Linked DNA regions of Pueribacillus theae. The protein of the gene in region 1 binds, or shares a complex with, the protein of each later gene. Links are inferred from orthologs where the notes say so. Each region holds a gene or a part of one and is shown on either strand. Other genes may lie near its edges.

Region 1 (9,548 bases):
TTCCAAGAAACGACTAGAGTATTGACTGACGCAGCGATTAAAGGCAAACGCGATGAACTGCTCGGATTGAAAGAAAACGTCATTATAGGAAAACTTGTCCCAGCGGGAACAGGAATGACAAGATATCGGAGCATCAAAGTAAAGAGCGAGGCAGAAAATAATCAGCTTTCTGATGTTCAAGAACAGGAAGAAGCCTTAATAAATCAAGAGTAACTTGCATATTGACAAACGAACTTGCAAGGTGATATTATTACGAAGTGTGTTCAAAACCTGTGCTTTGGAGGATGAAACAGTGTCTTATGAAAAAGTAACACAGGCAAAAAGCATCATTGTTGGTACAAAGCAAGCTATGAAAGCTCTTCAAGACAATGAAGTGAGCGAATTGATTATAGCGGATGATGCAGAGGTTCGAGTGGTTGGGAAACTGAAATCACTTGCGGCCGAGATGCAAGTCCCAATTACAATTGTCGATTCGATGAAAAAGCTTGGAAAGGCATGCAAAATCGAAGTTGGAGCTGCTGCTGTTGCGATAAAGAAATAACCGTTTGCACATCGGCCTAAGGCCGATGCTGCAATCTTTATTTTTCGCCAACAATGAACCACCTGGATGTGTGGGTTTGAGATCACGTGCGAATGAAAGTTTATAACAACATAAAGAAAGGAGGAAAAAAGATGCCTACAATTAACCAATTAATCCGTAAAGGCCGCACTTCAAAATCCAAGAAGTCTGACTCTCCGGCACTAAACAAAAACTATAATAGTTTTAAGAAAACGATGACTGAAGTGAATTCTCCGCAAAAGCGCGGCGTTTGTACTCGTGTAGGTACAATGACACCGAAGAAGCCGAACTCTGCCCTTCGGAAATATGCTCGTGTCCGCCTTACGAATGGAATTGAAGTGACTGCTTATATTCCAGGAATCGGTCACAACTTGCAAGAGCACAGCGTTGTTTTGATTCGCGGCGGCCGTGTGAAAGACTTGCCGGGTGTACGTTACCATATCGTCCGTGGTGCCCTTGATACAGCGGGTGTAAACAACCGTATGCAAGGACGCTCCAAATACGGTACGAAAAAGCCAAAAGAATCGAAGTAATCGTTTATATAAATAAAAGTTTAAAAAAGGAGAACTGATTCACATCCTGTGAACCTCCGGACTTTTTAAACACACCTAAAAATATGTTGCATGAAAGGAGGAACATATATGCCTCGTAAAGGTCCCGTTGAACGCCGTGACGTATTGCCAGACCCAATATACAATTCAAAGCTCGTAACTCGTTTAATCAATCGCATTATGATTGACGGGAAGCGTGGAATTGCACAAAAGATTCTCTATAATTCTTTTGAAATTGTTAAAGAGCGTTCGAACCAAGACCCGATGGAAGTGTTTGAACAAGCAATCAAGAACATCATGCCAGTTCTTGAAGTGAAAGCCCGCCGTGTAGGTGGTGCGAACTATCAAGTGCCAGTTGAAGTTCGTCCTGAACGTAGAACTGCACTAGGCCTTCGTTGGCTTGTAAACTACGCTCGTCTCCGTAATGAAAAAACAATGGAAGAAAGACTTGCGAACGAAATCATGGATGCAGCGAACAACACAGGTGCTGCAGTGAAAAAGCGTGAAGACACTCATAAAATGGCAGAAGCAAACAAAGCATTTGCTCACTACCGCTGGTAATTAGTGCATGTTCAAATAGAAAGGGAGTTTTCGGCTATTTGAACAGCCTCAATATACTAAACAACTTACTTATCTCACATGAGAAAGGAGAAAAAAAGTATGTCTAGAGAATTCTCCTTAAATAATACACGAAATATCGGAATCATGGCTCACATTGATGCCGGTAAAACAACGACAACAGAACGTATTCTGTTCTACACTGGCCGTATTCACAAAATTGGTGAAACCCATGAGGGTGCCGCCCAAATGGACTGGATGGAGCAGGAGCAGGAACGCGGTATTACCATCACTTCTGCAGCGACAACCGCCCAATGGAAAGGCCACCGCATCAACATTATTGATACGCCTGGACACGTAGACTTTACGGTGGAAGTTGAACGTTCTCTTCGTGTATTGGATGGAGCAGTAGCCGTACTTGATGCCCAATCAGGTGTTGAGCCTCAAACAGAAACAGTTTGGCGGCAAGCGACTACTTATGGTGTACCGAGAATTGTTTTTGTTAACAAAATGGATAAAATCGGTGCAGATTTCTTAAATGCTGTACAAACGCTTCATGATCGTCTTGAAGCAAATGCCCATCCGATTCAGCTTCCAATCGGAGCTGAAGATCAATTTGAAGGCATGATTGATCTTATTGAGATGAAAGCTTACTTTTATGAAGATGATCTTGGAACCCGTACAGATGCACGCGAAATTCCTGATGATATGAAGGAATTAGCTGAAGAACACCGCGGAAAGCTCATTGAAGCGGTAGCTGAATTAGACGAAGATTTAATGATGAAATATCTTGAAGGCGAAGAAATTACGAATGAAGAACTTAAAGCAGCGATTCGCCAAGCGACCCTGAATGTTGAATTTTATCCAGTATTATGCGGCTCAGCGTTTAAAAATAAAGGGATTCAGCTTGTACTCGATGCTGTTCTCGACTATTTGCCAGCTCCAACGGACATTCCAGCTATCAAAGGAACTGTGCCTAATACTGAGGAAGAAGTAGAGAGAGAGTCAAGTGATGACGCACCTTTCTCCGCTTTAGCGTTTAAAGTAATGACCGATCCATTCGTTGGTAAGCTAACATTCTTCCGTGTCTATTCCGGAACGGTAAATTCAGGATCGTATGTCTTGAACTCAACAAAAGGAAAACGTGAACGAATAGGCCGCATTTTACAAATGCACGCAAATTCCCGCGAGGAAATTTCTACCGTTTACGCAGGGGATATTGCTGCTGGGGTTGGCTTAAAAGATACGGGAACCGGTGACACGCTTTGTGATGACAAACACCCTGTCATCCTTGAATCAATGGAATTCCCTGAGCCAGTTATCTCTGTCGCAATCGAACCAAAAACGAAAAACGACCAAGATAAAATGGGGATTGCTCTTGCAAAACTTGCTGAAGAAGATCCAACGTTCAAAACGGAAACAAATGAGGAAACGGGACAAACGGTTATCTCTGGAATGGGTGAGCTTCATCTCGATGTTATCGTTGACCGATTAAAACGCGAGTTTAAAGTTGAAGCAAACGTCGGAGCTCCTCAAGTTGCCTATCGTGAAACCATTCGTAAAGCCGGGCAATGTGAAGGTAAATTCATTCGCCAATCTGGCGGGCGTGGCCAATACGGACACGTATGGATTGAATTTGAACCGCTTGAAGAAGGCGCAGGGTTTGAATTTGAGAACGCCATTGTCGGTGGGGTTGTTCCCCGGGAATATGTGCCGGCTGTTGAAGCGGGCCTCAAAGATGCGCTTGAGAATGGCCTATTGGCAGGCTACCCAGTGATTGACATTAAGGCGAAGCTTTATGATGGCTCTTACCACGACGTTGACTCAAGTGAAATGGCGTTTAAGATTGCCGCCTCAATGGCGCTCCGGAAAGCAAAAGAAATTTGTAATCCAGTCCTTCTTGAGCCAATCGTAAAAGTTGAAGTCGTTGTGCCTGAAGAGTACATGGGTGACATTATGGGCGACATCACAAGCCGGAGAGGACGAGTCGAAGGCATGACTGCCCGGGGGAACGCACAGGTGATCAATGCATTCGTGCCGCTCTCGGAAATGTTTGGCTATGCAACATCGCTTCGTTCTAATACACAAGGCCGTGGAGTATACTCTATGCACTTTGACCATTATGAAGAAGTTCCGAAATCGATTGCTGAAGACATTATTAAAAAAGCGACAGGTGAATGATCAACTTGTCACTATTGTTTAAAGTTTCCATTTGCTATAATCGAGGATAGACGCCTGTCGTCTATTCGATTAACTTACTTAAAAAATTATTTTTCTTAATTAAGGAGGAAAAAATAGAAATGGCTAAAGAAAAATTTGACCGTTCTAAACCACACGTAAACATTGGTACGATTGGACACGTTGACCATGGTAAAACAACGTTGACTGCTGCGATCACAACTGTTCTTCACAGCAAATACGGCAGTGGTACAGCAATGGCTTACGATCAAATCGACGGTGCACCTGAAGAACGTGAGCGCGGAATTACAATCGCGACTTCCCACGTTGAATACGAAACTGAAAACCGCCACTATGCTCACGTGGACTGCCCAGGACACGCTGACTATGTAAAAAACATGATCACAGGTGCAGCGCAAATGGATGGAGCCATCCTTGTTGTATCTGCAGCTGACGGCCCAATGCCTCAAACTCGTGAACACATTCTGCTTTCTCGTAATGTAGGTGTTCCTTATATTGTCGTTTTCTTGAACAAATGTGATATGGTAGACGACGAAGAGCTGCTAGAACTCGTTGAAATGGAAGTTCGTGATCTTTTAAGCGAATACGAATTCCCTGGTGATGACGTACCAGTCATTAAAGGTTCCGCTTTAAAAGCGCTTGAAGGCGAAGGTGACTGGCCTGAAAGAATCTTTGAATTAATGGATGCAGTTGACGAGTATATTCCAACTCCTGAGCGTGACGTAGATAAACCGTTCATGATGCCTGTTGAGGACGTGTTCTCAATTACTGGACGTGGTACAGTTGCGACTGGCCGTGTGGAACGCGGACAAGTAAAAGTTGGAGATGAAGTTGAAATTCTTGGTTTGGTTGAAGAACCTAAGAAAACAACAGTTACAGGTGTTGAGATGTTCCGTAAACTTCTCGACTACGCTGAAGCTGGGGACAACATTGGTGCTCTTCTTCGTGGTGTTTCCCGTGAAGAAGTTCAACGTGGCCAAGTGTTAATTAAGCCTGGTACAGTGAAGGCTCATACTAAATTTAAAGCTGAAGTTTACGTTCTTTCGAAAGAAGAAGGCGGAAGACATACACCTTTCTTTTCAAACTACCGCCCCCAATTTTACTTCCGTACGACTGACGTAACTGGAACAATTTCACTTCCAGAAGGCGTTGAAATGGTAATGCCTGGCGATAACGTTGAAATGACTGTAGAATTAATTGCTCCAATCGCAATTGAAGACGGAACAAGATTCTCTGTCCGTGAAGGTGGACGTACTGTCGGTTCTGGAGTAGTAACAGAAGTTATCGAATAAGAAGTTAAATCTATGAGCTCTCTTTATATGGGGGGCTCAGTTTTTTTTTTTTTGCGCATTTCTCACAAACACTTAAAAAATCTTGCAATCAACTGTTGGAGTCTCTATAATAGGTAAAGTGTGGCCAAAAACAAGAAAAACGTTGGCGCCACTTGCATTCGCCGCATTATTTCTATATAATGTTGAATGTTAGTCATTGATTGCAGCGATGAAGTGAAAGGTTGCTGACACACCCGGCCCCTTTGCCATGGCCCGTGTGCAGGAAATTTTCGCGGAGAACTGTCTATTATGCGCTGATGGAAAAGCCGCAAAAGCTAGTGAACGTTAAGCTGTACTCATCAATAACTAACTTCTGTAAGGCTTTTTGAACAAGCGCTAAAAAAAATGGGCGATGAAGGAGGGAAAATAATGGCAAAGCAAAAAATTCGCATTCGGTTAAAAGCGTACGACCACAGAATTTTGGATCAATCAGCTGAAAAAATTGTTGAAACTGCGAAACGTTCAGGTGCGAAGGTTTCGGGTCCAATCCCGTTGCCAACTGAAAAATCGGTTTATACAATTTTGCGCGCAGTACACAAATACAAAGATTCACGTGAACAATTTGAAATGCGTACTCATAAACGTTTGATTGACATTATCGAACCAACACCACAAACGGTTGATTCGCTTATGCGTTTAGACTTGCCTTCTGGCGTTGATATCGAGATCAAATTGTAAGGACGGAACATTAGGAGGTGGAAAAACAATGAGTAAAGGAATCTTAGGAAGAAAAATTGGCATGACGCAAGTTTTTAAGGAAAACGGCGACGTTGTTCCTGTAACAGTGATTGAAGCATTGCCAAACGTTGTCCTTCAAAAGAAGACAGCCGAAACGGACGGCTATGAAGCAATTCAAATCGGTGTCGAAGACAAAAAAGAACAACGTGCGTCAAAACCAGAAAAAGGCCATGCTGCTAAAGCAAATACAGCACCTAAGCGCTTCGTAAAAGAAATTCGTGGGGTAGACACTTCCGAATATGAAGTTGGCCAAGAAGTGAAAGTAGATATTTTTAGCGAAGGTGAACAAGTAGACGTAACTGGAACTTCCAAAGGGAAAGGTTTCCAAGGTGTGATTAAACGGCACAACCAATCACGCGGACCAATGAGCCATGGTTCACGCTATCATAGAGGCCCGGGCTCAATGGGAGCAGTTGATCCGGCCCGTGTTTTTAAAGGAAAAGCACTGCCAGGACGAATGGGCGGTGAAAGGACGACGTTGCAAAACTTAGAAATCGTCAAAGTGGATGCTGAACGCAACTTACTTTTAATCAAAGGCAACGTGCCAGGCCCTAAAAAAAGCTATGTGACAATTCAAGCTGCACTTAAAGCAGCAAAAGCCAAGTAAGAAAGGAGGATTATCCGATGCCTAAAGTAGAACTTTTAAATCAAGAGGGCTCAAAAGTAGGTGATCTCGAGCTTTCTGATCACATTTTTGGAATTGAGCCAAACAATCATGTTCTTTTTGATGTCATCGTTATGCAGCAGGCAGCACAACGACAAGGTACGCATGCAACGAAGAACCGCTCTGCTGTTCGAGGAGGAGGCCGCAAGCCTTGGCGGCAAAAAGGAACTGGCCGTGCACGCCAAGGTTCCATTCGCTCGCCGCAATGGGTAGGTGGAGGCGTTGTATTTGGTCCAACACCGAGAAGCTACAGCTACAAAATTCCTAAAAAGGTTCGTAGATTAGCGTTGAAATCAGCTTTCTCAACAAAAGTGAAAGAAGAAAACTTTATCGTTGTTGATCAGCTTTCTATGGAAGCGCCAAAAACAAAAGATTTGGCAGCGATTCTATCGAACTTAAAAGCTAACGAAAAGGCGTTAATCGTGACAAATGATCACAACGAAACCGTTGAATTATCTGCACGCAATATTCCTGGAGTGAGTGTAACAACAGCAGCGGATGTAAGAGTGCTTGACATCGTCAACCATGACAAACTCATTATGACGAAGGACGCAGCTGAAAAGGTAGAGGAGGTGCTAGCGTAATGGACGCACGTGATGTTATTAAGCGCCCCGTTATTACAGAACGTTCCACTGAAACCTTGGGCGACAAAAAATATACATTTGAAGTTGACCCGCGCGCAAACAAAACGGAAATCAAAAGCGCCATTGAAACGATTTTTGGTGTGAAAGTTCAAAAGGTAAACACAATGAATTACAAAGGGAAATTTAGACGCTTTGGACGCCACTCGGGATATAAGCCAAACCGCAAAAAAGCGATTGTACAATTGACACCTGAAAGCAAAGAGCTAGACTTCTTTGAAGGTGTTTAATAGAACGACGTGAAGGAGGGAAAAAAATGGCGATCAAAAAATATAAACCAACAACAAATGCACGCCGCGGAATGACTGGTTCAGACTTCAGTGAAATTACAACAGACAAACCTGAAAAGTCACTTCTAGCACCATTAAATAGAAAATCTGGCCGAAACAATCAAGGCCGTATTACAGTGCGCCATCAAGGTGGCGGCCATAAGAAGAAATACCGCATTATCGATTTCAAACGAAACAAAGATGGAATACCAGGGCGCGTTGCTACGATCGAATATGATCCAAACCGCACTGCAAACATCGCACTTATTCATTATGCTGATGGAGAAAAACGTTACATCCTTGCTCCAAAAGGATTGCAGGTTGGAATGGAGATTATGTCAGGCCCTGAAGCAGACATCAAACTTGGCAACGCATTGCCACTCCAAAATATTCCTGTCGGCCAAACCATCCACAACATTGAGTTAAAACCTGGCCGAGGCGGCCAATTAGTCCGTTCTGCAGGTGCAGAGGCCCAGCTTCTCGGAAAAGAAGGAAAATACGTGCTTGTAAGACTTTCTTCCGGTGAAACGAGAATGGTATTAGCCACTTGCCGCGCAACAATTGGCCAAGTTGGCAACGTTGAACATGAGCTTATTAATGTCGGGAAAGCAGGACGTTCCCGCTGGCTTGGAAAACGCCCGACAGTTCGTGGTTCTGTTATGAACCCTGTTGATCACCCGCATGGTGGCGGTGAAGGAAGAGCGCCAATCGGACGCAAATCTCCTGTTAGCCCATGGGGTAAACCAACACTTGGCTACAAAACACGTAAGAAAAACAAACCATCTGATCAATACATTGTGCGCCGCCGTAAAAAATAAAAGGGTTGACCTACGGTTCAAAGGGACCGTAGCGCAATCGCGAAGGGAGGAACAAATGTGGGTCGCAGTTTGAAAAAAGGACCATTCGTAGACGATCATTTAATGAAAAAAGTTGAAGCTCTTAATGAAAAGAACGAGAAAAAAGTGATCAAAACTTGGTCACGCCGTTCAACGATTTTTCCTGAATTCATCGGACATACACTCGCTGTATATGACGGGAGAAAACATGTACCTATTTACATTTCCGAGGACATGGTTGGCCACAAATTAGGCGAATTTGCACCAACTCGTACGTACAGAGGCCATGCTGCCGATGACAAAAAAACAAGACGTTAAGTTGAGAGGAGGTTTCATCAATGCAAGCGAAAGCGACTGCAAAACAAGTACGCATTGCTCCTCGCAAAGCCCGCCTCGTAATCGATTTAATTCGCGGGAAAGAGGTCGGTGAAGCAATTGCGATTTTACGACACACACCGAAAGCGGCTTCTCCAATCGTAGAGAAACTATTGAATTCAGCGATTGCAAATGCTGAGCATAACTATGAAATGGAAGCAAACAACCTTTATATAAGCGAAGCTTACGTTGACGAAGGCGTTACGCTAAAACGTTTCCGTCCAAGGGCACAAGGCCGCGCAAGCCGTATCAATAAAAGAACGAGCCACATTACGGTCGTAGTTTCAGAAAAGAAGGAGGGATAATGCGTGGGTCAAAAAGTTAACCCAGTAGGGCTCAGAATTGGTGTCATCCGTGACTGGGATTCAAAATGGTATGCGGATAAAGATTATGCAAAGCTTCTTCATGAAGACATCAAAATTCGTGAATACATTGAAAAGCGCTTAAAAGATGCAGCAGTTGCGGGCATCGAAATTGAACGGGCTGCAAACCGTGTAAATATTACGATTAAAACGGCAAAGCCTGGCATGGTCATCGGTAAAGGTGGTTCTGAAGTCGAATCACTTCGAAAAGCTTTAAACGAACTGACAGGCAAAAAGGTTCACGTGAACATTTTTGAAGTCAAAACGCCTGATATCAATGCGAAACTAGTCGCTGAAAATATCGCGACTCAATTGGAAAACCGTGTTGCATTTCGCCGTGCAATGAAACAAGCAATCCAACGTGCAGTACGTGCGGGAGCAAAAGGAATCAAAACAGAAGTTTCCGGCCGTTTAAACGGAGCAGATATCGCTCGCTCGGAATCGTATAGCGAAGGAACAGTGCCA
Region 2 (4,726 bases), on another replicon or contig:
TTTTATGTCCTCGCGTGACGGCAAGTCATACATCACATCGAGCATCACCATTTCAATAATGGAACGAAGGCCCCTTGCTCCTGTTTTTCGTTCGATCGCTTGTTTTGCAATTTCGACGAGTGCCTCATCTTCAAATTCGAGCTCGACATCATCAAATTCGAGCAGCTTTCGATACTGTTTTACAAGGGCATTTTTAGGCTTAGTTAAAATATCAACGAGTGCTTCTTCATCCAATTGTTCAAGTGTCGCAAGAATAGGCAACCGGCCGATGAATTCTGGAATCAATCCGAATCGAAGCAAATCTTCCGGCAATACCTTTGACAAATATTCATTGTCTTTTAGTTCTTCCTTGCTTGAGTCAGCGCCGAAGCCGATTACTTTTTTACCGAGGCGGTTTTTTACAATCTGTTCGATTCCGTCAAATGCTCCGCCAACGATAAACAAAATATTCGTCGTATCGATCTGGATAAATTCCTGATGCGGATGTTTTCTGCCGCCTTGTGGTGGGACACTTGCTGTTGTACCTTCTAATATTTTTAAAAGCGCCTGCTGCACACCTTCACCGGAAACATCGCGGGTAATCGATGGGTTTTCCGATTTGCGTGCAACCTTATCGATTTCATCAATATAAATGATGCCTTTTTCGGCTTTCTCAACGTCGTAATCTGCTGCTTGGATTAGTTTCAATAAAATGTTCTCAACATCTTCTCCGACATAGCCAGCTTCAGTAAGCGATGTTGCATCTGCAATCGCGAACGGGACATTCAAAATTCGGGCCAATGTTTGCGCAAGCAATGTTTTTCCGCTTCCAGTTGGGCCAAGCAAAACAATATTACTTTTTGCAAGTTCCACATCATCGTTTTTTTGAGTTGTGTTGATCCGTTTATAATGGTTATATACGGCAACTGAAAGGGATTTTTTAGCCCTGTCCTGCCCAATGACATAATCGTTTAGGACCTCGCGGATTTCATGAGGCTTTGGTATTTCTTTAATCTCAACTTCTTCTTCACTGCCCAATTCTTCTTCCACAATTTCCGTGCACAATTCGATACATTCATCACAAATATATACTCCAGGCCCTGCAACTAACTTGCGGACTTGGTCTTGTGTTTTTCCACAAAAAGAACATTTTAATTGTCCTTTTTCATCGTTAAATTTAAACATAACGTTCACCCCTTACTCTTATCATGATGAATAAGCTTGATAAATTATGCTAACTTCCTGAAAATTTATTTTAAGTGTGTGTTCAAAAAGGAGGACAACGAGAGAGTATTTCAACTAAAGGCAGGCCACGTCCTTGTGGCCAACGTTGAAATGTCGCCATCCTGGCTCCGTCGAGGAAGCGTAGCTCTGAACACCGCAGCGTATGTTTGTAGGATACGTGAGGAGCGGAAGAGCAAGCTGACAAAGAGATTCGCCGCCTATTAATGAAGTTCGACTAAAGGCATCACGTCCTGTGATAACGTCGAACTGACTTACCTCCTGTAAGCCTCCGGACTTTTTGAACATCCTCTTTAAGAACAGTATGCCTGATTTTTTCCATCGTCCTGCATAATTTTGAATCATTCGAGCATCATTTAAGAACAATTGTTTTTGAAATCGCTCATTATGTATTGCATTGTATCACAGTTTTTATTCGAATTAAAACAAAAGCACTTGCTCCAAACAGTTATTACTATTTGCCTTATATGTATCGTTTATGTAGTGTAGCAAACAAGGCACGTTTTGCGTGCCTTGTTTGCTTTATATTATTCTTCTGTCTGTTCTTTTTGCTCTTCAGTGGCTTCTTCTTCAGTTCCTTCAGCTTTAGGAACTTCTTTGCTGTTTTCAACAAGAAAATCTACTGTTTTTCGAATGATCACATCACGCTTTACAGCTTCATTCCCACCTTGCATATTGAGCATTCCCTTAATTTGCTCCACTTCCATATTGTACGTTTCAGCCATTTTATTTATTTCTGCTTCTACTTCTTCATCAGTGGCTTCAATGTTTTCAGCTTCACTGATAGCTTCAAGCGTTAAATTCGTGCGCACGCGGAACTCGGCATCTTCTTTCATTTGATCACGAAGTGCATTTTCATCTTGGCCGGAAAATTGGTAATACATATCAAGGGTCATCCCTTGCATTTGGAGACGCTGCCCGAAATCTTGCACCATGCGGTCAAGCTCTGTTTCAATCATGACTTCCGGCAGGTCAATTTCCGCGTTGTTTGTTGCTTGTTCAACAACCGCATCCTCTTTCGCATGTTTCGCCTGATGCTTTTTATCTTCTTCAAGTTGGTTTCTGAGTTTTTCTTTTAAAGCATCAAGAGTTTCAACTTCTTCGTCAACATCTTTTGCAAATTCATCGTCTAATTCAGGCAATTCTTTGCGTTTGATTTCGTGGATTTTCACTTTAAATACAGCGTCTTTTCCAGCGAGTTCTTCCGCATGATATTCTTCAGGAAACGTAACATTGACATCTTTTTCCGTACCGGCTTTTTCACCAATCAATTGTTCTTCAAAACCAGGGATGAAGGAACCAGAACCTAGTTCAAGCGAATAATTTTCAGACTTTCCGCCTTCAAAAGGCTCGCCGTCAACATAACCGTCAAAATCAATTACGACTGTATCTCCTTCTTGGGCTTCCCCATCTTCTACGATAACAAGCTCAGCTTGATTTTCCTGTAGGCGAGTAAGCTCTTTCTGGACATCTTCATCGGTAACCGTTGTATCTTGTTCCTCAACCTCTAACCCTTTATAGTCGCCAAGTTTTACTTCCGGCTTAACAGTGACAGTCGCTTTAAAAATAAGCGATTGGCCCTTCTCCATTTGTTCGATATCCACTTCAGGTCGATCGACCGGTTCGATTCCTGTTTCATCTACAGCTTCAGTATATGCTTCCGGTAAGATAATATCCAACGCATCTTGATATAGAGCTTCCACTCCAAAGCGCTGTTCAAAAATTTTGCGTGGCACTTTTCCTTTTCGGAAACCAGGAACATTTATTTGTTTCACTACTTTTTTAAAAGCTTGGTCAAGTGCATCATTAAATCTATCAGACGTCACTTCTACAGTGAGAATTCCTTGATTTCCTTGTTCTTTTTCCCATTTAGCAGTCATATTTCTTTACCTCCAACATATCTACATTATTCCACTTATTCAGTTCGAACTCTCATTTCTACAACCATTTTATTATAGCATAGATGGACATGTTTTCAATGATATCGACGGTTTCGGTCAATCGTTTCTTTTTAATTGTTTTTCCATTTCAAAAATTTTATCGACGCACTTCATAAATTGTTCATTTTCCACTTTATACTTTTTAGAAACTTCAGCTGGTTCAACTGCAAATCCATTCAATCGGCAACTCACAAAATGAACAGCGGCTGCCCATAAATTCTCGTTTAACGGATTCGGCTTGAAGGGATAAAGCGAAAATAAATACTGTGACCAAATTTGCAAGCTTATGTCGTATAATGAAGGATTGTCATTTTCGATTTTTTCGCCTAGTAGCTTTATGACATGTTGCGAAAAAGGAGCTTCATATGTATTTTTTATGTTCGATGGATTGACAGTCATTTCCTTTGAAAATTTATGTATCTTCATTTTTTCATTTATGTTCTGCTCAGCAAGCTTTTGCAAGATGATACTTTTTAAAATAGGATCTTTCTCTTCATCCTTTAAATAGTTTTTTAAAAGGTTGAGCGACTGTTTATCCGGCTTACGGCTAAGTTTGTTTATTGCAAATAATTGCCTTTCTATTTGATCTCCGTGCAACGCTTCATTTAATTCCTTAAGTTCGGAATCCGCTAGCGATTGTACCGCAATTTCTTTGTTATTCGCCTCTACCATCTTTCTGCTGAATTCCAATAGTTGGTAAAAATATTCAGCTGCATTTGGAGGTAGCTTTTCTTCCTGGATAACAACTTCCAGCGTATTCACAATGGTTTCATATTTTTCAAGCTGAATCAGTATCGAAGCATACACTTGGAGAACTTCAAAGTATTCACCAATTCCTTCTTTTAACATTTGTTCACATAAATAAGCAGCTTCTTCAAGCAGTCCTAACTCGACAAGGCTGATTGCTTTTCCAAAATTAGCTTGAAAGTGTTTTGGTTCAAGATCGAGCAATTGTTCAAAATATTGAAGAGAATTCTCAAATTGTTTCTGTTGTAATGCTTCCATTCCTTTTTCGGCAAGTTTATCACTTAAATTAGGAAAAGGAATGATTTTACCTTCTTCATTATTTTTGTCCTTGCTCATATTATCGCCTACTCTATCGTTTACTAAAGCAGCTCTTCTATCTCTATATTTTTTACAGTGTATCAGGTGACTTAATGAAATACAAGAAAAATTAATATAGCCTTAGCTGTAAATGATTACAACTAAGGCTTGGGGAAGCCGCCATCATATCATTTCAAATGGCTTCTTATCTACTGTTTTCAAATGCCCGGATTTCGTCTTCATGCCGAAGAGTGACGGCAATCTCATCCCATCCGTTTAGCAGCATTTCTCTCCAGTACGGATCGATGTCAAAGGATGCTTGAAAACCCGATGAATCATAAACCATTTGCTGTTCCAAATCAGCAGTTACTTCGTAATCTGCATCTGATGCTTTTTTTGCCATCAGTTCTTTGACTTTTTCATCGTCCAAACGGATAGGCAGAATGCCATTTTTCATGCAGTTGTTATAAAAAATATCCGCAAAGCTTGGTGCGATAATCACTCTGAATCCGTAGTCAAGA

What was found.
Region 2: the proteins of rpsG (region 1) and tig are in contact, whole or in part, in a crystal structure (PDB 3GTY), measured with the Thermotoga maritima proteins. The link is inferred for Pueribacillus theae from one-to-one orthologs. Residues at the interface, in WP_004081843.1 of Thermotoga maritima: Lys34, Lys52, Lys55, Glu59, Arg62, Gln63, Glu66, Asn67, Lys69, Val71, Arg95, Ala109, Lys110, Lys111, Gly112, Arg113, Pro114, Glu117, Glu121, Ile124, Ala125, Tyr127, Asn128, Asn129, Thr130, Gly131, Lys135, Asp139, Arg142, Met143; in WP_004081061.1 of Thermotoga maritima: Glu122, Val124, Val129, Leu130, Tyr133, Glu188, Gly259, Ile262, Tyr263, Glu266, Ser270, Glu273, Gln274, Glu277, Arg308, Gln311, Ile312, Ser315, Tyr316, Glu325, Arg329, Arg336, Leu363, Phe366, Trp367, Arg373, Leu377, Arg381, Leu384, Glu387.

The regions. Positions count from the first base shown.
Region 1 is NZ_QCZG01000004.1:86,982-96,529, reverse strand. Bases 1-2,935 are described here. They hold rpsG (30S ribosomal protein S7), read left to right. Parts: upstream 1-1,200; coding sequence 1,201-1,671; downstream 1,672-2,935. Other genes in these bases: fusA (elongation factor G), read left to right, coding at 1,771-2,935; rpsL (30S ribosomal protein S12), read left to right, coding at 673-1,092; DCC39_RS03575 (50S ribosomal protein L7ae-like protein), read left to right, coding at 293-541; rpoC (DNA-directed RNA polymerase subunit beta'), read left to right, coding at 1-213. Outside these bases: more of fusA, read left to right, coding at 2,936-3,849; tuf (elongation factor Tu), read left to right, coding at 3,969-5,159; rpsJ (30S ribosomal protein S10), read left to right, coding at 5,568-5,876; rplC (50S ribosomal protein L3), read left to right, coding at 5,905-6,543; rplD (50S ribosomal protein L4), read left to right, coding at 6,561-7,184; rplW (50S ribosomal protein L23), read left to right, coding at 7,184-7,471; rplB (50S ribosomal protein L2), read left to right, coding at 7,498-8,328; rpsS (30S ribosomal protein S19), read left to right, coding at 8,386-8,664; rplV (50S ribosomal protein L22), read left to right, coding at 8,685-9,026; rpsC (30S ribosomal protein S3), read left to right, coding at 9,030-9,548.
Region 2 is NZ_QCZG01000010.1:229-4,954, forward strand. The notes cover bases 926-3,808. They hold tig (trigger factor), read right to left. Parts: upstream 3,102-3,808; coding sequence 1,749-3,101; downstream 926-1,748. Other genes in these bases: clpX (ATP-dependent protease ATP-binding subunit ClpX), read right to left, coding at 926-1,164; DCC39_RS06460 (tetratricopeptide repeat protein), read right to left, coding at 3,219-3,808. In the rest of the region: more of clpX, read right to left, coding at 1-925; more of DCC39_RS06460, read right to left, coding at 3,809-4,244; leuD (3-isopropylmalate dehydratase small subunit), read right to left, coding at 4,411-4,726. UniProt on the Bacillus subtilis protein: Involved in protein export. Acts as a chaperone by maintaining the newly synthesized protein in an open conformation. Functions as a peptidyl-prolyl cis-trans isomerase.